Regions from separate parts of the Lysinibacillus capsici genome, predicted to be linked through region 2. Evidence: riboswitches for the same ligand, from Rfam matches in the RefSeq annotation. Region 2 holds a riboswitch; each other region holds the start of a gene.
The links. Region 2 has a riboswitch for thiamine pyrophosphate ahead of thiM (hydroxyethylthiazole kinase). Riboswitches for the same ligand answer to the same signal wherever they lie in the genome.
Positions count from the first base shown of each region.

Region 1 (10,419 bases), 1.5 Mb from region 2:
TTTGAACCAGATGCCATACTGTTAAATATCGATTTATTTCCTAATAATCGCCTAGCAGGTCTTTATCGCGATTTACAGAAGCTTTCTGGTGCCATTTTAGCCATGACAACAGAGCCATTATTTAAAAATGCTTTGAAAGCAATTGATTTACAAGTGGCTCATCTTTTTGTGAAGCCTATTGATTTAGAGCTATTAAAGAAAAAACTCACAACCATTTCTCTTCGCACACCCCAGATTACAGAAGATGCGCAAGAGGCTACAAACGATTCCTTTTATAATCAATTATTTTTAGATAATAAATCTGGTTCAATTGAGACAACGATACATTTCACAATGATTGAACCCGAGCATACTGAAACCTTCAATAAGCTTTACAATTGGCTTCAACAGACACCGATTCACTTTCATATGAAAACCTATCCTCTATCTAATAGAATCGTATGTCTTTTTCAAACAAATGATATAAGGATTGTGGAAAAAGATGTACGTACACTTATGAAGGAATGGCGATTGATTAGTAATAGTTCTTTAAATATTGGGATATATGATGGAATACCTACAACCATTAAAAATATGTATACATTAACAAAGCGTGCACTACATCAAAGTTTTTATGAGGGCTTTGGCCATATTTTTTACGCGAGCAAACAATATGAAACTCAGCCCTTTGATCCCTTACTGACACCAGAAGAGCAACAATTACTAATAAGTAGTTTGGAAGATGGAAACCTAGAGGCCGTTAAAACATTTTTATACCAGCTTTCTAATGAAGGCATATATTATGAGCAAGATGATTTACGCATTCATCTGACGAGTGTCTTAGCACAAATTAGACGCTTTATGCTGAAATATAAATTACATGAAAAAGCGGTTATCGAACAAAACTACCGTCAGCTATTTCACTTAATCATTGAGCATCCTATATTTTATACGATACTCAATGAGATTATTTCTTTCACGCAGACATTAATTGAGTTAGCAACGGTAGCTCGAATAGAGAAACGAGCTGATTATGTTGAACTAGCTATAGAAATAATTGATCAACAATTTAAAGATAGTGCACTGTCTCTTCCCTTTGTTGCTCATAAGCTTGGAATAAGCCCCAATTATTTAAGTACGATTTTCTCAAGAAAACAAGGCTTGCCATTTAAGCGCTATTTACAACAAGTAAGAATTCATCATGCTACAAAAATGCTGCTAGAAACAGATTTTGCTATTAGCGAAATCGCTCATTTAAACGGTTTTGATGATCCAAATTATTTTATAAAATTATTTAAGCAACAAATTGGTATTACACCTAACCGATATAGAAAAAAATAAAAGATTGATTAAAATGATTTTCAATTAGTTGATTTTATTTTCAATAAAGATTCTTATCATGATGTCATTATCATGACCTTATCGTGATAATTATCTATAATATTGAGATCAGATAAAATAAATTAAAGCTAGAAACTATGTATAATTCGTATGTCTAGCGCATATATTTATAGTTTATACTAAAATACAAATATTCTTTAACGATAATTATTATAATGTACTAGCAATTCTATTTTATATTTGTTATAGTTATAGACGAAGAGTTTGACTCACATTTTTTTCAGGAGGTAAGCTAATATGACAAACGCAAATGATCGTAGCCGTCGCTTTACAACAGCAGGTGGCGCTCCAGTAGTAAGTAACCATGACTCTATGTCAGCAGGTCCACGTGGCCCTCTTTTACTTCAGGATGTATGGTTAGTTGAAAAACTAGCAAACTTCAATCGTGAAGTAATTCCAGAACGTCGTATGCACGCAAAAGGCTCAGGTGCATTTGGTACTTTTACTGTAACGCATGATATTTCACAATATACTAAGGCGAAAATCTTCTCAGAGATCGGCAAGAAAACTGAAATGTTCGCACGTTTCTCTACAGTAGCGGGTGAACGTGGTGCAGCAGATGCAGAGCGAGATATTCGTGGCTTCGCCCTTAAATTCTATACAGAAGATGGAAACTGGGATTTAGTAGGGAACAATACGCCTGTATTCTTCTTCCGCGATCCATTACATTTTACAGATTTAAACCATGTGGTAAAACGTGACCCACGTACAAATATGAAAAATGCCAATTCTAACTGGGATTTCTGGACTTCATTACCTGAAGCACTTCACCAAGTGACAATTGTTATGTCTGACCGTGGTATTCCAGCTAGTTACCGTAATATGCACGGATTTGGTTCTCATACGTATAGCTTTATCAATGCTAATAATGAACGTGTTTGGGTTAAATTCCACTTCCGTACAGAGCAAGGCATTAAGAACTTAACTGGTGCCGAGGCGAATGAGATTATTGGTCAAGACCGTGAATCTTCACAACGTGATTTATATGAAGCAATTGAAAAAGGAGATTTCCCTAAATGGAAAATGTACATTCAGGTAATGACAGAGGAACAAGCTCGTGAGCTACCATACAACCCATTTGATTTAACAAAGGTATGGTATAAAAAAGACTTCCCATTAATTCCTGTAGGTGAGTTCGAGTTAAACAAAAATCCAGACAATTACTTTGCAGAAGTTGAACAAGCCGCATTTGCACCTTCTAACATTGTTCCTGGTATCAGCTTCTCCCCAGATAAAATGTTACAAGGGCGTATCTTTGCATATGCGGATGCACAACGCTATCGTCTTGGTGTAAATCACTATATGCTTCCTGTCAACGCACCAAAATGTCCATTCCGTACTTTCCACCGCGATGGAGCAATGCGCTTTGATGGCAATCTCGGTTCGACATTAAGCTATGAACCAAATAGCTATGGCGAGTGGGAGCATAATTTAGACCATAAAGAGCCTGAATTACGCATTGATGGTCATGCAGGTATTCATGACTTCCGTGAAGACGATAATAATTACTTTGAGCAACCAGGTAAACTATTCCGTCTATTGACTGCGGAAGAGCAACAACGTCTATTTGAAAATACCGCGAATGATATGGCTTCTGTTGAAGAATTCATCAAACGCCGTCACATTCTTCACTGCTATCTAGCTGACCCAGCATATGGTGAAGGTGTCGCTAAAGCGATGGGTCTTTCCTTAGAAGGTATGGACCTTACAAACCCATATGTAAAACAACCAACAAACGTTTAATATTCCACTTTATTATTGATATCCAAATCCAACTTTTACTCCATGTGAATCTACTATTCACATGGAGTTTTTTGATTAAGAAAAGGCCTATGTCTATTTTTTGACATAAGCCTTTTCTTTCATTATTGGTAAATTTGACTGCCTGCTTTTTTAAACTCCTCTGCCTTTTCCTTCATACCTTGATGGATCGCTTCAGTCGTATTCAAATCCTTATCTTTCGCATAATTACGAATGTCCTGTGAAATTCTCATGCTACAGAATTTAGGCCCGCACATAGAACAAAAGTGTGCTGTTTTTGCTCCCTCTGCTGGCAGTGTCTCATCATGATATTCTACTGCACGCTCTGGATCTAGGGACAAATTGAATTGATCACGCCAACGGAACTCAAAGCGCGCTTTAGACAGTGCATCGTCTCGTTGTTGTGCACCTGGATGACCTTTTGCTAAATCAGCAGCATGTGCAGCAATTTTATAAGTGATAACGCCCACACGAACGTCCTCGCGATTTGGTAAACCAAGATGCTCTTTTGGAGTCACATAACAAAGCATCGCTGTACCAAACCATCCAATCATGGCTGCCCCAATGGCTGATGTAATGTGGTCATAACCTGGAGCAATATCTGTTGTGAGTGGTCCTAATGTATAGAAGGGCGCTTCCTTACAAACCTCTAATTGCTTGTCCATGTTTTCTTTAATCAGATGCATTGGTACATGACCTGGTCCTTCAACCATCACCTGAACGTCATGCTGCCAAGCAATTTGTGTTAGCTCGCCTAGTGTTTCAAGCTCTGCAAATTGTGCCTCATCATTGGCATCTGCAATTGAGCCGGGGCGTAAACCATCACCTAAGGAAAAAGCAACATCATAAGCTTTCATAATTTCACAGATTTCCTCAAAGTGTGTATACAGGAAATTCTCTTGATGATGATATAAACACCACTGTGCCATGATAGAGCCCCCTCGAGATACAATACCTGTCACACGATTTGCTGTTAGTGGTACATAGCGTAAAAGGACACCTGCATGAATGGTGAAGTAATCCACACCCTGCTCAGCTTGTTCAATGAGAGTATCACGATAAACCTCCCACGTTAAATCCTCTGCTACACCATTTACCTTTTCTAAAGCCTGATAAATTGGCACTGTTCCCACTGGCACTGCAGCATTTCGAATAATCCATTCTCTAGTTGTATGAATATGTTTACCAGTCGATAGATCCATAATATTATCTGCGCCCCATCGAGTTGCCCAGGTCATTTTCTCAACTTCTTCTGCAATGGAAGAAGATACAGCAGAATTCCCGATATTCGCATTGATCTTTACATGAAAATTACGCCCAATAATCATTGGCTCTGCCTCAGGGTGATTAATATTAGAAGGCATTATAGCTCGTCCAGCTGCAATTTCTGAACGTACAAATTCAGGATTCATATTTTCACGAATCGCTACAAACTCCATTTCAGGCGTTATAATCCCCTTTCGTGCATAGTGAAGCTGTGTCACATTTTTACCTTTTTTAGCACGCAAAGGCTTTCTCGCCAACTCAGGGAAGACATTTTCTTGAATACGCGGGTCATCAACATGACGAAAGCCATTATCCTCCGGTTTAATGGAGCGTCCCTCATATGCTTCTACATCCCCTCGCTCTTGAATCCATGCATTTCGTAAGGCAGGTAAACCTTTCGTAATATCTACTTGGTAGGCTGGATCTGTATAGGGCCCACTCGTATCATATACTCGAATAGGAGCATTTTCTTCATTTCCAAAACTGCCTGTTGTCGGACTTAATGCAATTTCTCGCATAGGTACTAGAATATCTGGGCGTGATCCTTCCACATATACTTTTTTACTTCCTTCAAAGCTAGACATAATGGTAATATTCTTTTCACTAATTGCTGACATGAGCTACTTCTCTCCCTTAAATTTATTTTAATCTAAGGACCGATTCTAGCTCACCCCAACAATCCAAAAAATAAAGGCCGAATCCAAAATAATTATTTGGATCCGGCCACGAATGTAAAGGTCTATTGATTGCATACTCTGCAATAGCTTCTTAACTTTCCCACGCTGGTATGAGCCAGATCAGGTCCAAAGGGTCAAGAAACTTTGTAGCGTTCCCCTCTCAGCCTGACTCATCAGACTCCCCTAGTTAATACTATTTAGTTTGATGCTAGTGTAGCAGATAATACTAAGAGATGGAAGTTATTTTTTATCTTACTAGGTAAATAATACTTCCGCAAAATAGATCACAATGGTTACCGTTATACAGCTTACAATGGTTGAAAATAAAACAGCTTGCGCGGCTGTTGCTGATTCTACATCATATTCCAATGCTAGAATAGAACTATTACGGGATGTTGGAAAGGCACTAGCTATAAACAGTGATTGTGCGACGACTCCATCTAATCCCAATATATAAATAATGGCTAATGCAACAGATGGTCCAATAATTAATCGCGTAAAACAGCTGATAAAGACAGTTTTATTAAACATTGATTTCATCTCTAGTTGTGATAATTGCGCACCTAAAGTAATTAAGGCCACAGCAATAAATCCATCTGCTACATGTTCTACTGGAATTTTGATAAACTGTGGAATACCGATATCAAAATAATTCATAGCGACACCAATAATCAGCGCATGAATAATAGGCATTCTAAAGAAATCCTTGATGATTGTCATACCTGACTTTGTAGAAGAAATTAAATTGTATAAACCATATGTGTACGTAGTCATATTTTGAAAGATTACGAGCATGACCTGAATGGCTACTCCAATAGGTTGCGTGGCAAATATCATTTGAGCCACCGGAATACCGTAATTGCCCGAGTTAATAAGCACCACACTATTTTTAAAGACAGCTGCCTCTGTTCTAGCTAAACCTAGCCCTTTTGCCATAAAATGACTGAGTAACATTTGACTACCAATAAAGAGTACAATAAATAATCCGACCTCTCCCAGTACCGATAACTCCACATGTGTTTCATATAAATTTACAAAAACAGCTGCCGGCATAAAGCAATATGTAATAAGCTGAGACAATGCTTTTAAATTAAAGCGAAATTTCTTTTGTAGGATAGCGCCTATTACAAGTAACACTAAAATAGGTACAACAATTTGAAAGAAAATCATTCCGAGATACATCATATCAATGTCCCCCTCTCAGTGTGAATAGTAGTGTTGAATTCCTTCTAGGTCAATTTCGCTGACTTTCACAATAAAAGAAGACTGCCTCTATATTGAAGGCAGCCTTTGCTTTTAAACAAGCTTAAATCGATTTACAACTTCTTGTAGCTCGTTTGAAATATCGTTCATATTTTGAATAGACTCTGCTACTTTTTGTAATTCTGCTTGTTGATCCATTGCAGAAGCACTTACTTGTTCCGCAGAGGCTGCTGTTTGCTCTGAAATAGCCGAAATACTTTGGATCGCCATGATTGCCTGATTTTTATGCTCTAACATGCTAGATAGTTTATTCATTAATTCACTAATAGAATTTGCAATTGAACCTGACAAGTCACTGCTATCTTTAAATGCTAGTTGCGTGCTTTGTACTGACTCATTTTGAGATTGCATTAAATCTGCATTAGATGCAATCACAGCAACTGTCTGCTGAGAATTTTCAAGAATGCTTTCTACTGTACTCTTAATAATTTCTGTTTCATTTTTAGATTGTTCTGCTAGCTTTCTAACTTCCTCTGCAACTACAGCAAATCCTTTACCATGCTCACCAGCACGTGCAGCCTCAATACTTGCATTTAAAGCTAGCAGATTAGTCTGCTCGGTAATGCTTTGGATCGAAGCAATAATCTGATTAATATTGGCAATATTAGAAGCTAATGATTCCATTTGCTGCTGGATACGCCCATTCATTTCATTTGTCTCCATATTACGCTCTCTTAAACTTTCAACCTCAAGCAATCCTTTTTCTGTTGTTACACCTGTTTTATGAGATAGCTCATCCATTTCATTAGAAAGAGCCGTAATCGCATCAATCTGATCTGATAAATCCATCATTCGATAATTTGTTTCTTCTGTATCCTCTGATTGCTTCGAAGCTCCCTGTGCAATCTCGTTGATAGCTACAGAAACCTCCTGACTAGAAGCAACTACCTCATTAAATGCCTCATTTACCTGATTAGAAGATTGGTTCAATAACCTCGTGGAATTTAGTACAGTTTGAATCGCACTATTGGTTTTATCTAACATATTATTATAGGCCACAGCAACTGCACCAATTTCATCAGGCTTAATATATCGATCTTCCACCTTTTGTGTTAAATCCCCTTCGGCTGCAGTTTCAATCGATGCACGTAAAAATTTAAGTGGTTTTAGTTGTTTATAGATGAATAACACACTTGCAGCTGTCATCAAAACCACCATAATAATGGAAGCAATAATCGTAAATACAAATACATGATTATATGTTTCTAGAATCTTTGATTCAGCTAACACGACTTGAACAGTCCATGTTTCGTCAATACCCTCTAAAATCATTGGAGCAAAAACATTATATGCCTTTTCCTTCAGTTGATCAGAGTCAACGTACATACTTGTTAGCTCGCCATTTTCCATTGTCTTACTAATACTTGTCCAAGTAGGATCCTCTTGCATATTGCGCCCAACTAATTCTTCACCAAAACTGTTAGCTGTTAGCACACCTTTATTCGTAATAATTGCCGCATAACCGCCTTCTGGGGCATTCGATTTTGTTAAATCATTTAAAAAATCGATTGATACATCGGCTGTCAATACACCGAAAAATGTTCCGGAAGCATTGATTAATGGCACAGAAATGGTTGTCATTAATACGGATTGTCCGTTTACATTATAATCATAGGGCTCTGTCAAAACTGCACGTCTCTCTTCTTTTGGTACCCAATACCATTCAGAAATACTCTTATCATCAATACCTTCGATTAGAGCAGTCGAGATATCATTTCCGTTCTTACTTAAATAAGGGATAAAACGTTTTTTAGTATCTACTAAAGCAGCTTCAGTTGGTTCTAAAATAATAGAATCTTGCTCAAAGATTGCTCCTACTCCAAGAATGTCATTATTGCTAGCTAAATTGTTTTCCATTACGTCTATGACACCCTTGGTAGACAACGTATTATTCTTCTCCATGCTTTCTATGATACGCTTTGTTGTTTGTAATGTCGTATTGGCTTTCTTAAATCTTTCACTCATAATAGCTGCAGAAGATTCAGCTGATTGTAATGTTCCATGCTCTGCGTCTTCAACACTTTGCTTTTTTATAATAATCCCCGTTATGACCGTATAGGATAAAAATAAAATGAGAAATAATCCTATTATAAGGGAAGAAAGTTTTAAGGCAATTCCTCTTGATTTTTTCATAACTAACACCCCCACTTTTATACTAATAATAATGGATGGATGATTGTATCACAATAAAATATTTAGCGAATAAAGTAGAAATTTTACAGAATTATAGAGAAAAATACCGATACTTCACCAAATAATTATTTTTCAATATAAAGGACTAATGACTTATTTGAATTGAGATTCATAGTAAAACATCCTCTTCTAATTCTAAATTATAGGAAAATATGATATATTAACTATTAAATAGAATGATTGGAGTGACTTACATGAAAAATAAAGCGCTATCAACATTAATGGCCACGGCTATTACAGCGACACTAGTATTACCAATGTCTACTGCGAATGCCGCCTCATCTCAAATTCAATCAAATTCATATGAGACACATGTAGCAGCAGCAAAAAAAGTAATAGGTGAATCCGTAACGATCAAAAACATAACAAAAGATACTGTGATAACATCTAATGGTACATTCAGAATTCAATCGGCATTAAAACCCCTATTTGATACTTCAAATAAAGCTGCATTAACAAATGCCCGAGCTACCATTGTAGTGAAAAATGGTCAAATTACGGACGTTACTTCATTAATATTAAACAAAGCAGGTACAAGCAAAAAATCTGTTTATTTTGATGGAGGTGACGCACAAATCTCGGGAGATCTTACTGTAAACGCTGACTATGTAAAGATTCAAGATGTTAGTGTGGATGGTCAGCTCATCATTACAAATAGAGTAAAAAAAGCCGTTACACTCGATGAAGTAGCAGTAGAGGAAACAATTACACTAAAACCAATTGTAACGAAAAAGGTAAGTTGGCTATACGTCACTTTAATCGATATGAAATCATCAAACATCAATTTGGAACGTACTAAAGTCAATATATCTTCTGACCAAACGCTTTCCAAAGTAGATGTAGTAGGAAAAGTTACATCGTTTGAAGCTATGTCCAATATAGAAAAGCTTACAATTGATGTGGCAAATGATTTCAGCCTTTACGGTGAGGGTAAAATCGAGCAAATCGTTGTAAAAGGCGGTACTAAAGTAGCTTTAGATTCAGGACATCTCGTAAACAATGTACAGGTGGACGATAGTCGTGTCTCCGTGACGCTTCCTGTCATTGATAAAAAAGAACTTAATACACTTATCGCATCCCCACCGTATGTACAAGTATCTGTAAACGGCTATGATGTTTTAAATACGGACAAATGGACAACACAGACAGAACGTACTGCATTCGAATCTGTAGTAACAAGTGCAAGAGCTGTAGCAAACAATAATAGTGCCTCACAAGAGCAAGTAAAAAATGCTATAAGTCAGTATAAAAATGCACTAGCAGTATACCAGGCTGCACAGAAGAGTGGAACAAAATACGGCTATGGTGATAAAGCTTCATTACAATCCTTAATCAACTCTGTTCAATACGTAACAGTTTCTTGGAATAACGGCTCGGATGTTTATTACAATAACCCTTGGACTACACAATCCGAAAAGAACGCAATTGATTCTGCTGTTTCATCTGCTCAAGCAGTCGTAAATAATTATTATGCATCTCAAACTGATATCGCCAACGCAATCAATAATTTAAACAACGCCATCTGGACTTATAAGAATGCTTATAAGTATGGTAATAATGGATATTATATTGAGAAAACTAGTTTGCAAACACTTATTACATCTGCAACTACGGGAATTGGTTCAGTCTCTAATAAAGGAGATGGTAGCGATGTACCACTTTATTCACAATGGACTACCTTATCTGAATATCAAAAAATAATGTATGCTATCGAACAAGCACAATTAGTTTATAATAATTACCAAGCAACTCAAACTGAAATTACAAATGCATTTAATAACCTAAACGATGCGCTTATTTATTACAACAATATGAAAACCACAAAATACAACTAATATGAAAGGGACTCTGCGTTATGCAGAGTCCCTTTCATATTAGC
Region 1 covers NZ_CP084108.1:313,248-323,666, reverse strand. Annotated here, with positions in the region: gene LCP48_RS01570 (helix-turn-helix domain-containing protein) at 1-1,320, shown strand, start outside; gene LCP48_RS01565 (catalase) at 1,618-3,123, shown strand; gene thiC (phosphomethylpyrimidine synthase ThiC) at 3,246-5,024, opposite strand; TPP riboswitch at 5,165-5,279, opposite strand; gene LCP48_RS01555 (AEC family transporter) at 5,340-6,269, opposite strand; gene LCP48_RS01550 (methyl-accepting chemotaxis protein) at 6,381-8,480, opposite strand; gene LCP48_RS01545 (S-layer protein) at 8,735-10,375, shown strand; gene LCP48_RS01540 (AfsR/SARP family transcriptional regulator) at 10,415-10,419, opposite strand, start outside.
Region 1: another riboswitch for thiamine pyrophosphate. It lies ahead of thiC (phosphomethylpyrimidine synthase ThiC); the one in region 2 lies ahead of thiM (hydroxyethylthiazole kinase).

Region 2 (10,419 bases):
AGCCACATACATTTAAAGTAGAGGTAAAACGTACTGATAAAACATTTCCTTTAGAATCTCATGCCATTCAACGTGAGATCGGGGGCTATGTTTTACCACAATTTCAAAATTTATCCGTTAAAGTGAAGCAGCCTGATATTGAGCTACGTGTAGAAGTTCGCCATGATGCAACTTATATGATGGCACAAGTCATTCCTGGTGCAGGTGGAATGCCTGTAGGATCAAATGGCAAGTCTTTATTAATGCTATCTGGCGGTATTGATAGCCCTGTTGCAGGTTATTTAATGATGAAACGTGGTGTGCGATTAGAGGCAATTCACTTCTTTAGTCCACCTTATACAAGCCAAAATTCATTGGAAAAAGTTAAAGTGCTTGCCAATGAATTAACAAAATTTGGTGCTAGTATTCGTTTACATGTCATTCCTTTTACTGAAATACAAGTTCTTATTAAAGAAAAAGTACCTTCTAACGTATCGATGACGACAACACGCCGAATGATGTTGAAGGTTGCTGATCAGGTGCGTGAGGAAATTGGTGCACTTGCTATTGTAACGGGTGAAAGTCTGGGGCAAGTAGCGAGTCAAACGCTTGAAAGTTTAACAGCAATAAACGCAGTAACAAATACACCTATCCTTCGTCCGCTGATTTCAACTGATAAATTAGAAATTATTGATATTGCAGAAAAAATTGGCACATACGAAACATCTATTCAGCCATTTGAAGATTGCTGCACGATTTTTACACCAGCAAGTCCAAAAACAAAACCGAAGCTTGAAAAGGTTGAGCATTATGAAAGCTTTTCTGACTTTGATAAATTGATCGAGCGAGCAGTGAAGAATCGCGAGGTCTATATTTTCCCTAAGAAAGAAGAACAACAAGATAAATTTGCAGATCTACTATAAGGATTTAAAAGCCGTCTCAAAGCCCATTTTGAGACGGCTTTTTTGTATGGATATTGTTATTCCAATAGAGGTACAATTTACCTCTAAATTTTTTGTATTAAAAATCTAATATCGCACATTCTATATTCACAAGGAGGTGAGAAACATGGCTTCAAACAACAACCGTAGTTCAAACCAGCTTGCAGTACCTGGTGTACAACAAGCACTAGATCAAATGAAATACGAAATTGCACAAGAATTTGGTGTTCAATTAGGAGCTGAAGCTTCAGCTCGTGCCAACGGTTCCGTTGGTGGTGAAATCACTAAACGTCTTGTACAAATGGCAGAATCTCAATTAAAAGGTATGCCAAACAACAACCAATAAATGCTGATTAAGCATTTATAAACTTAAAACCAGTGACCGTAAAAGGCACTGGTTTTAGTTTGTTTATTTGTTCATTTATTTATACGAGTTAGAGATCTAAATGTAGCTACTGTATAATCAACATCTTTGCTTTGACAGATAGCTGAAATAACAGCAACACCATCAACCCCCGTTTGAAATACAGAATGTGCATTTGTGAAATTTATTCCACCAATTGCGACAATTGGTAATTCAGGATAAAGAGAATGAGCCTCCTGTAAAAAAGATGTGCCACATGGTGGTTGTGCATCGCTTTTAGAGGATGTTGGAAAGATTGGACCGATACCAACATAATCAGCTTGATGGTTAATAGCTATTTGCAATTCTTCCTCGCAATGGACAGATACACCAAGAATCATGTTCCCAACTCTTTTACGTGCTACACCTACAGGTAAATCATCTTGTCCGATATGAACTCCATCAGCTCCGAGTCGTATCGCTAGATCAACATCGTCATTAATGATAAAGGGCACATGATATTGATGACATAGTTTTTGACATTGGCGTGCAAATTGTTCATAGGCAAGTCCAGTTAACGCGTGAGGACCTTTTTCGCGAAATTGAAACATTGTAATGCCTGCTTGCAAGGCTTTTTCTAGGATATAGAGTGGTTGTTCTTGAGGAGGAACATTGCTCGTACCCATAATAAAATAAAGCTGCAAATCCTCACGTTTCATGAATAATCACCTCACAGGCTTCCTTATGCTGTTGATAAGCAAAATGATTAGTGGGTCCATGACCATTTCCAATCGATAAATTATACATAATAGCTAATTGGATATATTTTTTAGCTTCTATAATGGCATTTTCCAGAGTAAATCCTTGTCCAAGAAAAGCAGTAAGTGCTGCGGAAAATGTACATCCAGTACCATGCGTATTTTTTGTTTGGATTCGTGGAGACTGCATCGAAAAAGAACGTCCATTTTTAAAAAATACATAATCAATGGCATAAAGTGGATCTGCTAAATGACCACCTTTAATGATGACACATTGTACACCTAGCTGTAACAAGCTTTGAGCTACTTCTTTCATATCTTCAACATGGTGTATAGCTCTCCCCGAAAGTGCCTCTGCCTCTGGTATATTGGGCGTAACAATCGTAGCAAGTGGTAGTAAAGTTGAGCATAAGGTATCGATAGCTTCTTGCTGTAGTAGGCTTTCTCCACCTTTTGCAATCATCACCGGATCAACAATCAGTGGAATGTTTAGCTCACTGATGGTGTGTGCAATTGCTTTGATAATATTTGAGGAATAAAGCATTCCGGTTTTAATCGCAGCGATTGGAAAATCTTCTACCAAGGCCTCGAATTGTTTTTTTATAAAGGAAACGTCAATCGGGCAAACACCTGTTACACCCAAAGTATTTTGAGCAGTTAAAGCAGTAATCACAGAAGTACCAAACACTTCTAATTCCTGAAATGTTTTTAAATCAGCCTGTATACCCGCTCCACCACCACTATCTGAGCCAGCGATTGTTGTTACAATATGCATGAAGTTGCACCATCCTTTGATAAGCGATGTATAGCATTGAGTAAGGCTATTTGAAAATCACCAATGTCTGCAGTAAATGCGGATGCCAGTACACCTGCTTTTTTATAGTAAGTAAGTGTTTCTATTAATTGTTGGTAAGGATTATGGCTTACACTATAGGCTGCGCCACAAATTGCGCTAAGTAAACAACCTGTACCCGTTACTTCCGTCATTTGTGGATGACCACCAGCGATCCATTGGCTATGCTTGCCATCAGTTATAAAATCGCGTTCTCCTGTGACAATAACAATGCATTGATAGCGTTGAGCCAATGATGTGGCTTCTAATTCCGTAGCGATAGTGCCATGACCACTATCGACACCTTTTTGTTGCCAATTTACACCAACTATTGCTGCTAGCTCGCCGAGATTACAGCGAATCACGGCAAAGTGTATGTTGTCCAGTAAGTATCTTACGGTTTCCTTACGATAAGTTGTGGCTCCAACTCCGACAGGATCTAAAATAACAGGAATACCAAGTTTATTGGCTTTTTCACCTGCTAATAACATGGCACTTTTTGTGCGATCATTAAGTGTTCCAATATTAATTAATAATGCTTGAGCAATGGCCACCATCTCCTCTACCTCTTGGCAGTCATCAGCCATTACTGGTGAAGCACCTATCGCTAATAAACCATTTGCTTGAAAATTTGCCACTACATAATTGGTTATACAATGGATAAGTGGTTGCTGTTGACGAATTGTTTGAAAAATCATTGTAGTCCTCCTTTAGGGATGGACGTAAGCATGCAAAAAAGGCTCTTTTTGTGTAAAAATGCACGAAAAGAGCCTTTCATCTGAAAAACGATGTTTATTGCTCCCTACGTCAGTATTAACTAACAGGTTCAAAGGGTCAGGTTTTACCTTCTCAACTCTTATGAGTCCCCCTGCAATCTTGCTTTTAGTTGACCAAAATGTACCATACTTTTCATTTGTATTCAATAGCAAGTTTTCCTATAGATAAAATGTGACCGATGCCATATAGGAGAGTATGATAGTTGTCATGACTTTACCGAAATTAAGCACAAACCATTGAAAATGCTGAAAAAAGAGTTTTATAATGTGTCATAACAAAAGGGGGCAATTGCCATGAAAAGACAAGATTTAGTTGCACCAGAATGGTATAACATAGTAGAGGAAATTGAAAAATATGCTCAGGATGCAACCAAAAATGCTTTAATCATTTATGAAGAAAACCAAGACATCCAATGTATTACATATGCACATTTATTGGAAAAAGCGAATCAAGCAGCACATGTATTCACCAAGCAAGGTTTAAAGAAAGGTGATGTCATTTTAGTGATGGTACCACGTTCGGTTGAAGCATATATTGTGTATATTGCTGCTTTGAAAGCGGGTTTAACTATTATTCCAAGTTCTGAGATGTTAAGAACAAAGGATATTGAGTATCGAATTCATCATGCAAATGCTAAAGCAGTTATTGCATTTGAACCCTATATTGAACAGTTCGATAAAGTGGGAAATTTACAAGACATACTGCAATTTGTCATAGGGAATGCACATGAACCTTGGCAGAACATACTTGAAAAAATGAATAATCAACCTACAACCTACATAAATCCTATCCCAACAAAAAGCACAGACAATGCATTTTTAGCCTATACAAGCGGAACAACAGGAAATCCAAAAGCAGCAGTGCATACGCATAGTTGGGGCTATGCTCATTTACGAACAACAGCACCACATTGGTTGGGTGTACAAGAAAATGATATTGTTTGGGCGACTGCAGCACCAGGGTGGCAAAAATGGATTTGGAGTCCATTTCTAGCTACTTTAGGCAGTGGTGCTACTGCATTTGTCTACAAAGGTAAATTTGAAGCAGCTTCTTATTTAGCATTGCTTGAGAGATTCAAAATCAATGTACTATGCTGTACACCAACTGAATATCGTTTTATGGCAGCGCTTGAAAATTTACATGAATATGATTTAAGTGCAATTCGCCAAGCTGTATCAGCTGGTGAGCCATTAAATAGTGAGGTTATTAGAGTATTCTTGGAAACATTCAAATTACAAGTGCGAGATGGCTATGGACAAACGGAAAATACATTATTGGTAGGCACAATGGTAGGGATGGAAGCGAGAGTTGGTTCTATGGGAAAACCTACTCCTGGCAACACTGTTGAAATTATTAATGATTTGGGCAAACCTGTTACAATCGGAGAAGTTGGTGATATTGCTGTTCATCGCGAAACGCCAGCACTCTTTAAAAAATATTTAAATGATCCTGAACGTACAAATTTACAATTTCGTGGGGATTGGTATATTACAGGAGATCGTGCTTATAAAGATGAAGATGGCTACTTTTGGTTTGACGGACGAGGAGACGATGTTATTATTTCCTCAGGCTATACAATTGGCCCTTTTGAAGTAGAGGATGCTTTAATGAAACATCCAACTGTAAAAGAGGCTGCTGTTATAGCGAGCCCTGATAAAGTAAGAGGAAATATTGTCAAAGCATTTATTGTTCTGCGCAATGGTGAAAAAGGTGATGGAGCGCTTATTCAAACACTCCAAAGTCATGTTAAATCATTGACTGCTCCTTATAAATATCCACGTGCTATTGAATTTGTAGAGGAACTACCAAAAACATCTTCTGGGAAAATTAGACGTGTCGAATTACGGCAACAAGAAATCAAACACCTCCAATTATAATATTTCCTAGGAAATAATGTCGAAAATCAAAGTTCATCAAAGGTATGGACTTTGATTTTTTTATTTTTTTTAGGTAAGGTAATATGAGGAAATACATAGCTTAAAGCTTTTTGTGTTTAATTATTGCAAAAAAATGAAACAAATTGGCAAGTCATACGTATTACGTGTTGAGGAGGCGGAAAGACATGAATGTAAAAAGGTGGGTTGCTTTAGTAGTGGCAGGTATTCTCTTATTATTTTCGTTAGGAATTAATACCATTTTTGCGCTATTTAAAGCGGATTTCCTAGGTAATTTTGATAGCTTAATGGCAGGTAATAGCTTAGATGTATATGAAAATGTCATTGAAGGTGAAAATTTTGATAAGCGAATTGCTTATTTAAAGGTAGATGGAACGATTCAAGATATCGGCTCAAGTACATTGTGGCAACCAGTTGCCTATGATCATCAATTTTTCTTAGAACAATTAGATAATATTTTATATGATGAGTCCATACAGGGTGTTGTTTTAAGCGTTAATTCACCAGGTGGTGGTGTAAAGGAATCTGCAGATATCTATAAAAAGCTACTAAAAATTAAAGAAGAACGACAAATTCCAATTTATGTATCAATGGATTCTATGGCAGCTTCAGGTGGTTATTATATTTCGGCACCAGCAGATAAAATATTTGCCCATCGTGATACAATCACAGGTTCTATTGGTGTTATCATGCAATCTATTAACTATCAAGAGCTTGCTGAAAAAGTAGGGGTCAAATTTGAGACGTTTAAATCTGGAGAGCATAAAGATATGCTAAGTCCAATGCGTGAAGTGACAGCTGAGGAACGTGCAATGATGCAAGATATGATTAATGAAACGTACGAAGAATTTGTAGATATTGTAGAGCAAGGACGTAATATGTCTGAAGCAGAAGTGAAAAAGGTTGCAGATGGTCGTATTCTTGGTGGTACAAAAGCGCTTGAAGCAGGGTTAATTGATGAAATTGGTGATGAAGAAGCGGCCATTGCAGCTCTTCGTGAAGATTATGGACTTGAAGATGCGGCTTTATTTGAGTATTCATACGATATGGGTGGCTGGCAATCATACGTAGGTATGAAAATTGGCTCCATGTTCGGTCCCTCTGCCGAAGAAAAAATGCTAATGAAAATCATGACGGACTATAGCGCTCCGAAAATGATGTATCTATATGGGGAATACTAAGGGGGGGAGCACAATGACAAACGATGAAATTGTTATGCAAGGTTCACCCTCATTGGAAAATGGCTTCTATATAAACACTTCAGGAAAATCAGCACATGAAAAAAACTATGCATTAAAAACTGCTGGTTTTTGGGTACGATTTTGGGCATTTTTATTAGACGGATTCATCATTTCTGCTGTAGGTGGAATACTCGTCAATCCTATCTTCTATTTAATGGATTGGTCTTTATCTGATTCGGTTTGGTATGCGCCAATTTCTATTATTACAGCAATTTTCTACTATAGCTATTTTGTGCTGATGACCAAGTTCTTTGGGCAAACACTAGGGAAAATGGTGTTCGGATTACGTGTAATTTCATTAAAGCACGATCAGCTAACTTGGTCAGATGTGTTATTCCGTGATTGGATTGGTCGTATCATCAATAATATTTTTATGCCACTGTATATTTTGGTAGTGATTTTGCCAGAAAATCAAGGCTTACATGATTATTTTGCCGATACAACAGTGGTACACGAAAAAATCTTTATTGAAAAGGCTTCAACACCGACTACTTTACCAAAACAAGAAGAACATGTAGAAATTACTGTACAAGAAGAAAAAATAGACTTAGCCAAGCTAGAGGAAAAAAATGAACAATAAACATAAGACTGTCTCAAATTAGGAGACAGTCTTATCTATTTCTAAGTATGTAAGCTATCATAGTTGCAATTAATTCCCTTGATTTAGTAATATTATGTACATATGATGATTAGGAGGCGTTTATATGGCACAAGTAACATTTAAAAATGGTCCAGTGACACTAGTAGGAAATGAAGTAAAGGTGGGCGATCAAGCTCCAGATTTTACGGTATTAGCGAATGACCTATCACCTGTAACATTAAATGATTCAGAAGGAAAAATTCGTTTATTTAGTGTTGTACCATCATTAGATACTGGTGTATGTGATGCGCAAACACGTCGATTCAATGAGGAAGCAGCTAACTTAGGTGATAATGTAGTCATTTATACAGTATCTGTGGATCTTCCATTCGCTCAAAAGCGTTGGTGTGGTGCAGCAGGTATTGATGCAGTCCAAACTGTATCAGATCACCGCGACCTTTCATTTGGTGAGGCATATGGCGTATACATTCAAGAATTACGTCTTCTGACACGTGCAGTATTCGTTGTGGATGCAAACAATAAAGTAACATATGTTGAATATGTACCTGAAGCTACAGATCATCCAAATTATGAAGCGGCCATTGCAGCTGTCAAAGCACTAGCATAATAAGCTGCTTTTAGGCTAAGATAATACTAGACAAAGGGGCTGTGACAAGTGTTTGTCACGGCTCTTTTCTGCGTGAAAGGAAGTTAGATATGGAAAATATCGAAAAGTTATTTGGTTTGCTAAATGAGCATGCCGAAAAAATCGAAAAAGAACACAGTATAACATTACTAGAAGGATTATTAGATGGGTTAGAGGCATGGCTTGATGGCGAAGTTGATTTTTCTCAAAAAGATGCAACAAAAGAGGATATTCGTAAAGCTATTCAAATTGCTATTTTAAAAGGGATGCGCAAAGGCTCACAGCCGAATCATCAAATGACTCCTGATACGTTAGGGCTATTAGTGGGCTACTTTGTGGAGCAGATTTTTGCAGAGCGTCTTGAAAATGAAAAGATCTCGATCATGGATCTAGCAGTAGGCACGGGCAATTTATTACTGACGGTTATGAATTTATTAGATGGAAAAGTGGAAGCAACAGGTGTAGAGGTGGATGAGCTACTTATTCGCCTTGCTGCGGCAACTGCTGACTTAATAGAACAACCTATTTCTTTATACCGTCAAGATGCCTTAGAAGATTTATTGGTCAATCCAGTTGATGCTGTTGTTTGTGATTTACCTGTAGGTTATTATCCAAATGAAGAAGTGGCTCTCGATTATGAATTATGTCCAGCGGAGGGGATGAGTTATGCCCATCATTTATTCATCGAGCAATCAATGAATTATACAAAGGATGGCGGCTATTTATTTTTCCTTGCACCCGCTCATCTTTTTGAGTCAGAGCAGTCTAAGCAATTACACAAATACATTCAAAAGCATGCGTGGATTCAAGCGATTATTCAATTACCTGACTCTATGTTTGCGAATAAATCATTAGAGAAGAGCATTGTGATTTTACAAAAACAATCGAAGGAATTGAAAGCTCCTAAAGAAGTCCTATTAGCTAAGGTACCGAATATGCAGAATAAGCAGGCACTTGCGCTATTCTTTGAAAAAGTGAAGATGTGGAAAGAGGGCAAGTAATTGCTCTTAAGTGCAAGTAAAAAGGTATCCTATACAAGGATACCTTTTTATGTATTACAAATTAGTTTTCTGGCGTACGGATAACTAGTACGTCACATTTAGCTGAACGTACGATAGCCTCAGATACAGAACCGATTAGGAAGCGTTCTACTGCATTTAGACCAGTTGCACCACAAATGATTAAATCTGCGTCTACGATGTTAGAAAGCTCTTTTGTTATGATATTTTTTGGAGAGCCATACTCGATGATAAGATTAACATTCGTTAAACCTTCATCTTCAGCTTGCTTTTTGTAACCATTTAATAGTTCTTCAGAAAATGCTTGAGCACGCTCTGCAATGGAACGGTCATAAGCTTCGATAGCAGCAAATGAACGAGTATCGATTACATTTACTAGATTTAATACTGCACCTTCGTTTCGTTTTGCAACATCAATTGATTTACGAAACGCGTATTCAGCTTCTTTTGAACCGTCTACTGCAACAACAATGCTTTTATAATGATTAGCCATTTGAAAAACCTCCCTGATTTGTATATGTTGATTATACCAAATGATTTTCTAAAGGAAATACTTTCCGCAAGAAAAATTATGAAAATGTGAAGGCATTTCATGTAGAAATGTTAATTAATTATAAATATCTAATTCCCACTATTTGCAGTGTGTAAACGTTTTTTGATTGGTTTCAACTACACATGAATCAACGCCAATAACTTCTACTAAGACTCCTTTTTAGTTTTTAAATATAATAATTTATAATGTTATACAACGTTTGAATATTTGTTATTTTGGAAATCTTATAAATTTTATCTGTATTTGCATTAGTTAAAGCTTTTTTTGCAATTGTTTGGTAATATGGAAGTGCAAGGGGTGCATCAAGTTTAGTTACATAAATGATGCTTATTTCTTATGTTATGGAAGGGGATAGGAAACAATGAAGATTGGTATTCCAAAGGAAATTAAAAACAATGAAAACCGTGTAGCAATGACACCAGCAGGAGTTGTCACTTTAACACATGCAGGGCATGAAGTGTACATTGAAACAGGAGCGGGGCTAGGTTCAAGCTTTACGGATGCTGATTACATTGCAGCAGGTGCTCATATTGTTCAAACAGCTAAAGAAGCTTGGTCCCAAGAAATGATTATGAAGGTAAAAGAACCCGTAGCTTCTGAGTATGATTACTTCTACGAGGGTCAAATTTTATTCACTTATTTACACTTAGCGCCAGAGGTTGAATTAACTCAGGCACTTTTAAATAAAAAAGTTGTAGGAATTGCCTACGAAACAGTACAATTAGCAAATGGTTCATTACCATTGTTAACACCAATGAGTGAAGTCGCTGGTAAAATGGCTACACAAATTGGTGCACAGTTCTTAGAGAGAAACCATGCTGGTAAAGGCATTTTACTAGGTGGTGTATCGGGTGT
Region 2 covers NZ_CP084108.1:3,503,254-3,513,672, reverse strand. Annotated here, with positions in the region: gene thiI (tRNA uracil 4-sulfurtransferase ThiI) at 1-902, shown strand, start outside; gene LCP48_RS17295 (alpha/beta-type small acid-soluble spore protein) at 1,048-1,266, shown strand; gene thiE (thiamine phosphate synthase) at 1,338-1,982, opposite strand; gene thiD (bifunctional hydroxymethylpyrimidine kinase/phosphomethylpyrimidine kinase) at 1,972-2,796, opposite strand; gene thiM (hydroxyethylthiazole kinase) at 2,784-3,551, opposite strand; TPP riboswitch at 3,636-3,733, opposite strand; gene mbcS (acyl-CoA synthetase MbcS) at 3,924-5,507, shown strand; gene sppA (signal peptide peptidase SppA) at 5,693-6,706, shown strand; gene LCP48_RS17265 (RDD family protein) at 6,720-7,346, shown strand; gene tpx (thiol peroxidase) at 7,471-7,974, shown strand; gene LCP48_RS17255 (class I SAM-dependent methyltransferase) at 8,064-8,993, shown strand; gene LCP48_RS17250 (universal stress protein) at 9,055-9,504, opposite strand; gene ald (alanine dehydrogenase) at 9,926-10,419, shown strand, end outside.

Region 3 (10,419 bases), 2.1 Mb from region 2:
TAATCGCAACGTTCGCCTTAGCTCAATTCGTATTTTCTCCTATTGCTGGGAATCTTTCAGATCAGTACGGTCGAAAAAATTTAATCATTTTCGGTCTTATCGTAACAGGTCTTGCACAAATCGGATTTGGCCTTGCTACAGATGTATGGATGCTCTTTTTAGCACGATTTTTAGGTGGTCTAGGTTCTGCATTTGTTGCTCCTCCTATTATGGCTTTTGTCGCTGACGTCACAACCTATGAAGAACGCGGGAAAGGTATGGGGATGTTGGGTGCCGCTATGTCTCTTGGCTTTATGATTGGACCTGGTATTGGTGGCTTTTTAGCAAAGGTAAGCTTACATTTCCCATTTTTCACAGCTGGAGCTGCAGCCATTGTAGCATCTATTTTATCTTACTTTTTATTACCTTCTACCAAACCAAACACTGCGCAACAGAAACAAAAGCAAGACAATCTGGCGAAGCAAATGGCTCGTTCCATACATATGCCTTATTTTGTTATGCTCATAATTATGCTGGTGTTCTCGTTTGGAATTGCAAATTTCCAAACGACATTGTCATTATTTGTGACAGAAAAGTTTAATTACACACCTGTAGATATAGCGATTATATTAGTTGTTGGTGGTGCTTTTGGAGTAGTAGTACAAATGTTTATTATTACACCACTGTTCAATCGTTATGGTGAAATGAAAGTAGTACTAGTTAATTTGTTTATTGCATCCGTTGCTATTTTCTTAATATTATTTGTTTCTGGCTTTGCCCTTATATTAGTTGTAGCAACAATTTTCTCTACAGCAACGACATTAATTCGTCCAGCTGTTAATACACTTATCTCAAAACTTGCAGAAAAAGAGCAGGGATTCGCTGCGGGCTTGAATAATGCCTATATGAGCCTTGGGAATATGATTGGACCCGCTTTGGCAGGTTTATTATTTGACTGGAATATGAATAGCCCCTATATTTTTGGTTCTATCATATTATTAGCTTGTTTCTTCCTTGCACTCATCTGGACAGTGAAAAAAGCACCTCATTTAATGCAACCCGATACAAAATAGTCTGAAAAATCATTGACTATTTTTAGCAGTATGTTACATTATTGTTGATTCACTAAATTGAATAATCTTAACCACTAGGGGAGTCTTTAAAAGGCTGAGACGTATATGGTAATATACGGACCCTTTGAACCTGATCTAGTTCACACTAGCGGAGGGAAGTGGCGCTACTTGCTGTTGTCACTATATACACGCAAGGCCGCTTCCTATTGTTTAAAGGGGGTGGCCTTTTTATTTTTCCTCACCAACTTTACTAAAAGGAGTGAACTTTATGTCAATTCGTAAATTAACAGTCATGGCTTTATTAGTAGCCATTGCTGTTGCAGGCTCTACTTTCGTATCCATCCCAACAGGCATCGCACGTGCTTACCCCGTTCAGCATGCGATTAATGTGATAGGAGCTATTATACTTGGACCCGTACCAACAGTTATAGTTGCCTTTGTCACTGCTATCATTCGTATTCTTACTGGAACAGGCTCTCTACTAGCCATCCCGGGTAGTATCATCGGCGCGTTCTGTGCTGCCTTTGCCTATAAATATAGTAATAAAATGTGGTTAGCTAGTATCGGAGAAGTTATCGGAACTGGCATTTTGGCTTCACTTATTGCCGTCCCTTACGCAAAATTATTCATGGGAACATCTGTAGCAGCATTCTTCTTCCTACCAGCCTTTTTAACATCTAGTACAATCGGCGCCATTTTAGGTGTAATGGTTGCGAGTAGCTTGCGTAAAACAGAGTTAGTAAAGAGGTTTAATTCTTCTCTTTATTGAGAGGGATTGAATTATGAGCATTCATTGAGCTGGGGTAGTCCAATTTGGAGCGCTTTTCTTCTCTTTATGAGCAAAGAGCCTACTTTTTAGATAATTCTTACCCTCTTTACAAAGGGGATAGCTCTCTATTTCAAGGAATATAAAAAGCAGTGCAAAACTATTCGAGTTTGCACTGCTTCCTCTATTTTAAGATCGTTTTTTCATGCCTTTTAACAACTGTGCTACATTCGTGTCTTCTGGTATAGTTTTTTCCTCAACCAGCGGCTCTTTTTTCTTCGCATTCGTTAGGAAATTCCAACCAAAACGTCTTATGGTAATATCAATAAAGAAAAGAAGCATACTCGCTAAGAGTAGCCATGTGGCAATATTTTGCCGATCTGCTCCTTTTGTCGTAAAGTCACGGAAGACATCTTGTGGTTCCTTTAAAACAGTGCCTCCTGTTCGTTGCGTTAACTCTTCTATCAGTTGGTTATTTACAGGGAGTAGCTCGTATTCAGCACTATAAGGAACACTTAGCCCTGCCTGATAAATGGCCTGCTTTTCATCTGCTACACGGAAGAAAATTAATCCAGGTTCAGCTTGTACTACAGCTCGAACTTGGGATGCGGAAATGGTTTCAAGTTGTGTTTCTAGCTCCTCCCCTGCTTCATTTACTGCAACAATATCTAAAAATGCAGCTTCATTTGTAGGGTCTGTAATCATAAAGGAACCATCTGCTTCCAATCTTACATCATAGGCTACATCATTGTAGCTTGGTAGCATTTGAGAAATAAGTGTTTGCCAAAATACTCCCCAATTTTGCCATCTTGCCCAATCTCCTGTCCATTTACCCGTTGAATCAGATGTAAAGGCAAATGTTTTACCAAGACCATATTGCCACTGCGCTAACACAGGATCTTCCTTTTCGCTTTCTGCTACGACAGTAGCCCCCTGTTTTGCCGTTGTCCCAATGTATGCATTCATTTGTGGGACACCATTAGCAAACAGTGTGTTCCATCCTGCTGCATTATAAATTGCAGGGTAAAATGGATTGTCCTCAATATAGGTACGGGAAATCATAGCAGTTTCACGAGATAAAATAGAAGGAATGGTTTGCTCATCTATGACATCATAGAAACGTCCACTGCCCATGTCACTAAGTGCTTCTAATAAGTTCGCATCGGCATCTTGTCCAATCGCTACTGTCGATAAGGTTATACCATCTTCTTTTCCTTCAGTAATTAAATCCTCATAGTTCCCTGCCTGTGATTGCCCATCTGTTAAGAGAATAATATGCTTACGTTGGAGCTTTAAATCAGCAAGGTTCTCGTAGGCTTTAGCTAATGAACTATAGATTTCTGTTCCCCCACCAGGTGTTACGGATAAAATAGTATCCACAGCCTCTTCTTTACTGCTAAGTGGCCCTGTCTCTATAATCTCCCAAGGACGATCATCAAAGGCGATGAATCCTAATGTATCCTCATCTCGCAACATCTCAACAGAACGTGCCGCAGCTTCCTTAGCAAGCTCTAGCTTCGAGCCTTGCATACTGCCAGAACGGTCAAGTACAATCACTAATCCTAAGGAAGGTAATTGCTCTTTGCCCTTAATTTCCATTTCCACTGGCAATAAGGTTTCAATCGGTGTTTTAAAGTAGCCGCCTAGACCAAAACTATTTTCTCCACCAACCATTGTAAAACCAACTCCAAAGTTTTTGACTGTTTGCTCAATAACACTCATTTTTGCTTCACCCACTAAATGACCTGGTACATTGTCGAAAATAATAGCATTATATTGCAAATAGCTGGATAGTTCATTTGGTAGACTTTTAGGTGCTACAACATCATAGGCAATGGATTGACTACCAAGTGCTGCTGCGATGGGTGAAGCTGTATCATAACCATTAACGATTAATAAATGTGGTTCACTTTGAACCATTGTGACACTAGTTAACTTATTGTTTTCAAAAATAGCATCCTGACCAACTTGAACAACGGCTTCATATTTTACAAGTCCTTCAGCTGTTGCTGCATGTTTATAGGTAAACACATTCGTGCCTTCTGTCAGCTCAACTGCCTCTCGATGAATAAGCTCATCATTTTCATATAATAACAGCTCACCTTGGCCTGTTGAGGTTGCATATATGTCTGTCACTAATTGTTGTTGCTCTCCAACATAAGCCACCTGAGGGGATACAAAGCTTTTTAGTGATACATCATTGACAACGGGTTGACTAAAAGGCTTAATATCCACACTAATATTGGAGCCTTTCAACTTCGTAGCAAATTCTAAAGCATCTCCCTTTGTCTCATTACCATCTGTTAATAGCACAAGACGAGTTGCTTTTTTAGGATCTATAATCCCTGAAGCAAGCTGTAGACTTTGTTCTATATTCGTTTGATCGGTAGCTTTGATTTCAGTTAGTTTTGGTACTTCCTTTAATGTTTTAGACAAAATAGCTTCTGTTTGTAAAGTAGAGGAAAATGAATAAATGCCCCCAAGTTGTGGTTCTTTTTTTGATTGTAGGCTCTCCTGTATAAACTGAACCATCTCATCTTCCGTACCATTCATAGAAGCAGAACGATCTACTAAATAAACAATTTGTTCTTCTTTTATTGGTAATAATAGATATGGACCTGCGAGTGCAAAAACTAAACAGCCTGCTGCCACTATGCGAATAGTAAGTACAACAATATGACTTCTTTTGAGTCGCCGCCGCTCATGAAAGTATGTCCATCCAAAATACAAAAATAATGGAAGGAGTAACAACAATACTAACGGCATATCAATTCGTAAATCCACGACGTCGTTGCACCTCCCACTCTGAAACAAGCAATAGTAAAATAATTACAATTAGCCAAGGCACGAAAGAGGTCATCGAAACTTCTTCCTTTCCGTTGTCTGAGATATCACCTAATGTAAAGCTTGTTCCTTGTTCAATAACACGTTCTTGGGCTTGCAATTGCACAATCAATTGTTTTTCCTCATTATTTGAGCGTACCATATAAATGCCTGGCTGTTTGGGCGCAGTTAGCATACCCTTGGTAACAGACGAAAGAAACTCGTCTTCTTGCGAATAAACATTCCAGTCTCCTTGCGCTAAAGCAACTGCACGTTGTTCATTGGGTGAAAAAATCCCAAGTGACCCAACTGATTCTGTTAGCTGCTGTTCTGTACTCCATAGAAATAGTGGGAATGATGGATGTAAGGGCCAATCTGTATCAGCAATATCCGCTAAAACAACGATATCTCCTTTAGGGGAGCGTTGGATGAATGGCTCTTCTCCAACAGAAGCAATCGTTTCATAGTCCGCAAAGCCAGGATAAACAGCACTAACATAAACATCCTTTAGTTCACTAAAGGCAAATAATGCATCACTGCTAGTGCTTACCGTCCCATTCGCATCTACTTTTTCTGCATCATCACGACCAAATAATACGACGGGGTTGTCCATCTTTTCCAATAAGGCTGATTGGTTTGTGATTATGGTAGCATCTTGATTGTCAGCGACTTGCAAGGAAGGGACGATTTTCACGCCACTACTAACTGTTTGAAAACCTTTTTGTATCAGTTGATGCAAGCCTTGATCAACAATAATTTTGGACGTAGTCGTTTGTAGTAAAACAGTTTGTTGATTGTCTATGTCATAATCATCTTTTGCATCAATAATAGCTGTCATCGATTTTGCTAAAGGCAAATCTTTAAATGTTTTCGTAATGGCTTCATTTGGAGGCACAACGACACTTTCTGCTACCAGCTCCTCCCCCTCTGCATTATTCAATGCGAGTGTTACCTTTTGCTCGGTATTTGTATCATTATGGAGTTGGACAAGTGCCAACGAAGCTTGTCCATCTGTCGTAGCAGCAAAGCGGGTAATAGCGATATTTGTTAAGTCTTTTGTAGCACCTCTTACTAGCCATTTCACAGAATCATTGTCCATCGGTAATTGCTTTTTATCAAGTGTATCTGTAAAAACATAGATAGAAGTTGGTGTATCGCCCACAAATGCCTGTGCTACATCCAGCGCCTTATTCATTTCAGCAGTTTCATAGGTTACTTGTAAATCTTGAATAGCTTTTTTTATTTCACTCGTGTTGGTTTCTTGCTGTAAAACAGCTTTTGGTGTAGCGCCAGTTGTAATTAATGTGACAGGTCGACCATTCAATTCATCCATCAAGTTCAGCATTTCCTGTTTATGAGCGTCAAAGGTTGATTGCTCTTTGCCTGCCAGCATTGTGGCTGAAGTATCTACAATAAATATGGTTTGTGCACCAACAATGGTTGATTTTTTTATATAAGGATTCATTAATGCCAAAACAAGTAGCAGTAAAGCAAGAAGCTGTAAATATAGTAGGGCATTTTTTTGTAAATGCTTTAAATAAGGCGATACACGCGTTTCCTGCATAATCTCCGACCAAAAAAGTGTCGAAGAAACAGTTTGTTCTGTATATTTTTTTCGAAAGAAATAATAAAGTAGGACAATGACCGGGATGATGGCCGTCCAGCTAAATATAATTTGACTAAAGCCCAATACGGCTCACCTCACCTAATCCAATGTGCTTTTAATAATTGCTGGAAAATCGCATGTTGCAATCCATCTTCCACTTTCAATTGTAATTTTCGAACACCAAAGCGACGGCAAATGGCTTCAAATTCTTCTTCATGTAGTATGCGTCTTGCATGGTAGGACTCTAATACTTTAGAGGACATCGTCACATTCACATCATTACCTGTTTCACGATCAAGGAGACGTACATCACCCGAATAATTTGGTGACAGTTCTTCTTGCGTTACAATTTGCAAAATGCGAACATCTCCAGCATAGCGTGGTAGCCTTTTTAATAGCTGTTCCCATTCCTCAATTGGCTCTAATCCATCTGTAACAATGAATAATACGGTACTATCTTTAGGTAAAGCTTTAAGTGCATCCTTGGCAAAACGATTAGAGTAATTAGCTTCCTCTATATCTGTTACTAGTTGTAAAAAAGCTCGGCGATACATGGTACCCTTCCGTCGAAATGGTGGCTTCACTTCATCTTGGACAAAAGAAAAGGATAGACGATCATCTCGACCTAATACCATTAGACCGAGGGAGGCCACAATTTGACGAGCAAATAACCACTTAGCATGTTGCCCCATCGATTTGGTAGCATCTAGTAGAATATGTACACGCATCTCTTGCTCATCTAAGAACCTTTTAATAAAGTATTTATCTGTACGAGCAAAGACGTTCCAATCCACTTGGCGTACATCATCTCCTAAATGGTATTCTCGAAAATCTGAGAAATCAAGGGATGCCCCGAAGCGTTGAGAACGGTGCGAGCCCTTATGTTGTCCGCGTAGTTTGGAGGCCGTCGCTACTTGGAAGCGACTGATTTTCGCTAACCAGTCTTCGGGCAATAAGTATTTTGCTGTCACTTGCTAATACCTTGCTGAACTTTTTCTAAAATAACATCAATCACATCGTCCGCTGTTTTTCCTGAAGCCTCCCCTTCATAATTCAACAGCATGCGATGACGTAAAACAGGCTTAGCAACAGATTTAATATCCGCTACAGAAACATGAAAACGACCATTCATTAAAGCTCTTGCCTTTGCCAATTTGATTAAGCTCTGCAAACCACGTGGTCCACTGCCATACATTGCATATTGTTTAACCTCATCAAGCGCATCGGATCTTTCAGGATGCGTAGCCACCACTAGATCAGTTGCATACTCTAGCATTTCATCAGCAACCATCACTTCCTTTACCATTTGCTGAGCTTGAATGAGAGCATCCGTATCCATCTGTTTCTGTAAACCAATTTCCTGGGCACCTGTCGTTCGCTTCATAATTTCAATAAGTTCGCTTTTTTCAGGATAGGGTACAAGAATTTTACAAAGGAAACGGTCCATCTGTGCTTCTGGTAATGGGTATGTTCCTTCCATTTCAATAGGGTTTTGAGTTGCCAACACGAAAAATGGTCTCGCCATTTTTTTTGTATCCCCTAATATTGTTACGGTTTTTTCTCCCATTGCTTCCAACAAGGCACTTTGGGTTTTGGGTGTTGCCCGATTTATCTCATCAGCCAATACCATTTGACTAAAGATTGGCCCAGGTTGAAAGGTAAATTGCTGCTTTCCATCGGGTGTACGTTCAATCATGCTCGTTCCTGTTATATCTGCTGGCATAAGATCTGGTGTAAATTGAATACGTGAAAACGACAGATCCAGTACCTCTGAAATGGTACGAATTAACATCGTTTTTCCTAAGCCAGGTAAACCTTCTAACAATGCATGACCATCTGCTAATACTGCATACAGGGTATAATCAATTGCTTCTTCCTGTCCAACAATGAAGCGATGAATTTCTTCTTTAACTTGTTGTAATTTCGTACTCATATCTACATACTGTTGCTCTGTAAAGGCCATTTCTTTTCCTCCTACTGCGACTCAATTGACGTGAAATAAGATTGCACGACATTTTGTAAATCCTTCGGTAATTGTAAACGCTCAGAACTCTCTAAATAGCTGTCTTTATAAGAGCCAATTACTTCTTCATAAGGTCGAATAGAACCTTTTGTTATCGGACTATTTCCTTGTTGCTCAGATACATGGGAACCATCTCCTAATGCGCCACCATCTACTGATGTCTCACTTGCCCCACCAATTCGATTCGGTGTCGTTAACAAATTCCGACCGCCTTGGCCACTTCCTGCTCCTTGACCACCTTGACCCTGTCCTTGGCCCTGACCCTGTCCTTGGCCTTGTCCCTGTCCTTGGCCTTGTCCCTGTCCTTGGCCTTGTCCCTGTCCTTGGCCTTGTCCCTGTCCTTGGCCTTGTCCCTGTCCATTGCTCTGGCTACTACCATTTTGCTGTTGAGAACCACTTTGCGCATTATTTTGACTAGACTGGCTTTGTTGATTACTAGGTTGGGAATTACCAGATGACTGTTGACTGTTTTGATTGTTGCTGCTGGCATTATTGGCACTCGCTATTGCATTTTGTAAGGAGTTACTTGCTGGTTTACCGAGTTTACTCATAGCAGTTTGTGTGGCATTTGCATTTTCTGTGAGCCCTTGCTGCATGTGGGCAAGCTCTTTTAGCTGCTCAACCTCTTCCTTCGATAATCCTTTGCCTTCTGTTGTGCCATCTTGACTAGCCGTTTGTTTATCCTTTAATTGCTGCTCCTTTAATGCTAGCTCCTTTTGCTTTTTGACAACTTCTCGTAAAGCTTCTTCTGCTGTTTCAGCCTCTTTTAAAGTATTTTGAAGTTCTTGCAATTGCTCCTTTACTTCTTTTGTTTCCGCCTTCTTCTCTAATTCAGCAACTTCCTTCTTCATATCTTCGATAACTGCTTGCTCCTTTTCAACCTCTATTGCTTCAATTTGCGTAGCTGCTGGGAACATATAAAGAATAGCTAGTACAACTGTTGTAATAAATAATCCGATAAACGCCTTTGGACGAAATAGATTTTTCTTTCGAGCCTTAAAGTCTGCGAAAGCTTTTTCAGCATTTTGGATCGCTTTCGATAATAATGATTGAACAAGAGGATCCTGATCATCTTTAAATGATAAAGCTGTCACTAATTCATTATGTGTGAAATAATGATCCAGTTTATGCAATGCCTCTTTCTCTTTGACCCGCTTCCACCAAATATAAGCAATAGTTGCAATAATAACGGTAATAAAGGCACCTAATGCTATTTGGCGATAATATGGCCAGACAAATAGTCGGGAAATAAGTACGAGAGAAGCACTCGATAGCAATGCCAAAAACAAACCGTATTGTGCAATGGGAATGCTTCGTTCAAGAGTTAATCTCGATTTTGCACGCTGAATATATTTTCGTAATTGCTTACGACGCTCCATACCAATTCCTCCTCATCGGTTACTTTTCATGTTGGCACGTAATTTTTTAATCGCAATCGTTAAACAAAGCACAATGATGAATACATAAGCAATTAAATAAGTAATCCATACAGGTAGTTCTACACCCGAAAGCTCTGCTAATGCATCCCCCATCTCTGGAGAAATAAGTGTCAGCATCAAGGCACCTGGATTAATAGATGCCCAGAAATAGGTCATAAAGGAGGCACCTGTTCCAATGGCATTGCCCATTTGATGAAAGGCCATTGTTAAAAAGAAGAAGAATGCTGTAATACCTCCTAAGAAAATGATTGAGCCGTATGTGGCAATCATGGCAACTATAGTCCTCTTAGTAATCGTAGAAAACATCACGCCTATACTACCTATTGCTACTACAGTGACTAAATAAAATAAAAATATAGAAATAAGCTGTGAAGGCGACACACCACCGAATAGAAACACTAGACTGTAAAGTGGTAATCCCGCTACCAGCATCAATACTAGAAATGCTACGGAGGATAGTAATTTTCCAATAACAATTTGTGTAGAACTTTGTGTCGTTGTTAATAAAATATTTAATGTTTGCTTTTCGCGCTCACTACTGATAGCACCTGCAGTCAAACTTGGTGTAATGAAAAGAACTAATGCCATTTGCAAGATGGTTAGCACAGCAAACATCATAAAGCTTGTCTCTGGTCTAAAGAAGCCTCTGCCAGTAAATTCAGTTGTAAGCAATAAAAACCCTGCAATGAAAATACACAGTACAGCTAAAT
Region 3 covers NZ_CP084108.1:932,608-943,026, reverse strand. Annotated here, with positions in the region: gene LCP48_RS04400 (MFS transporter) at 1-1,052, shown strand, start outside; TPP riboswitch at 1,119-1,226, shown strand; gene thiW (energy coupling factor transporter S component ThiW) at 1,321-1,821, shown strand; gene LCP48_RS04390 (VWA domain-containing protein) at 2,008-4,602, opposite strand; gene LCP48_RS04385 (vWA domain-containing protein) at 4,586-6,331, opposite strand; gene LCP48_RS04380 (DUF58 domain-containing protein) at 6,343-7,218, opposite strand; gene LCP48_RS04375 (AAA family ATPase) at 7,215-8,210, opposite strand; gene LCP48_RS04370 (hypothetical protein) at 8,222-9,649, opposite strand; gene LCP48_RS04365 (ABC transporter permease) at 9,662-10,419, opposite strand, start outside.
Region 3: another riboswitch for thiamine pyrophosphate. It lies ahead of thiW (energy coupling factor transporter S component ThiW); the one in region 2 lies ahead of thiM (hydroxyethylthiazole kinase).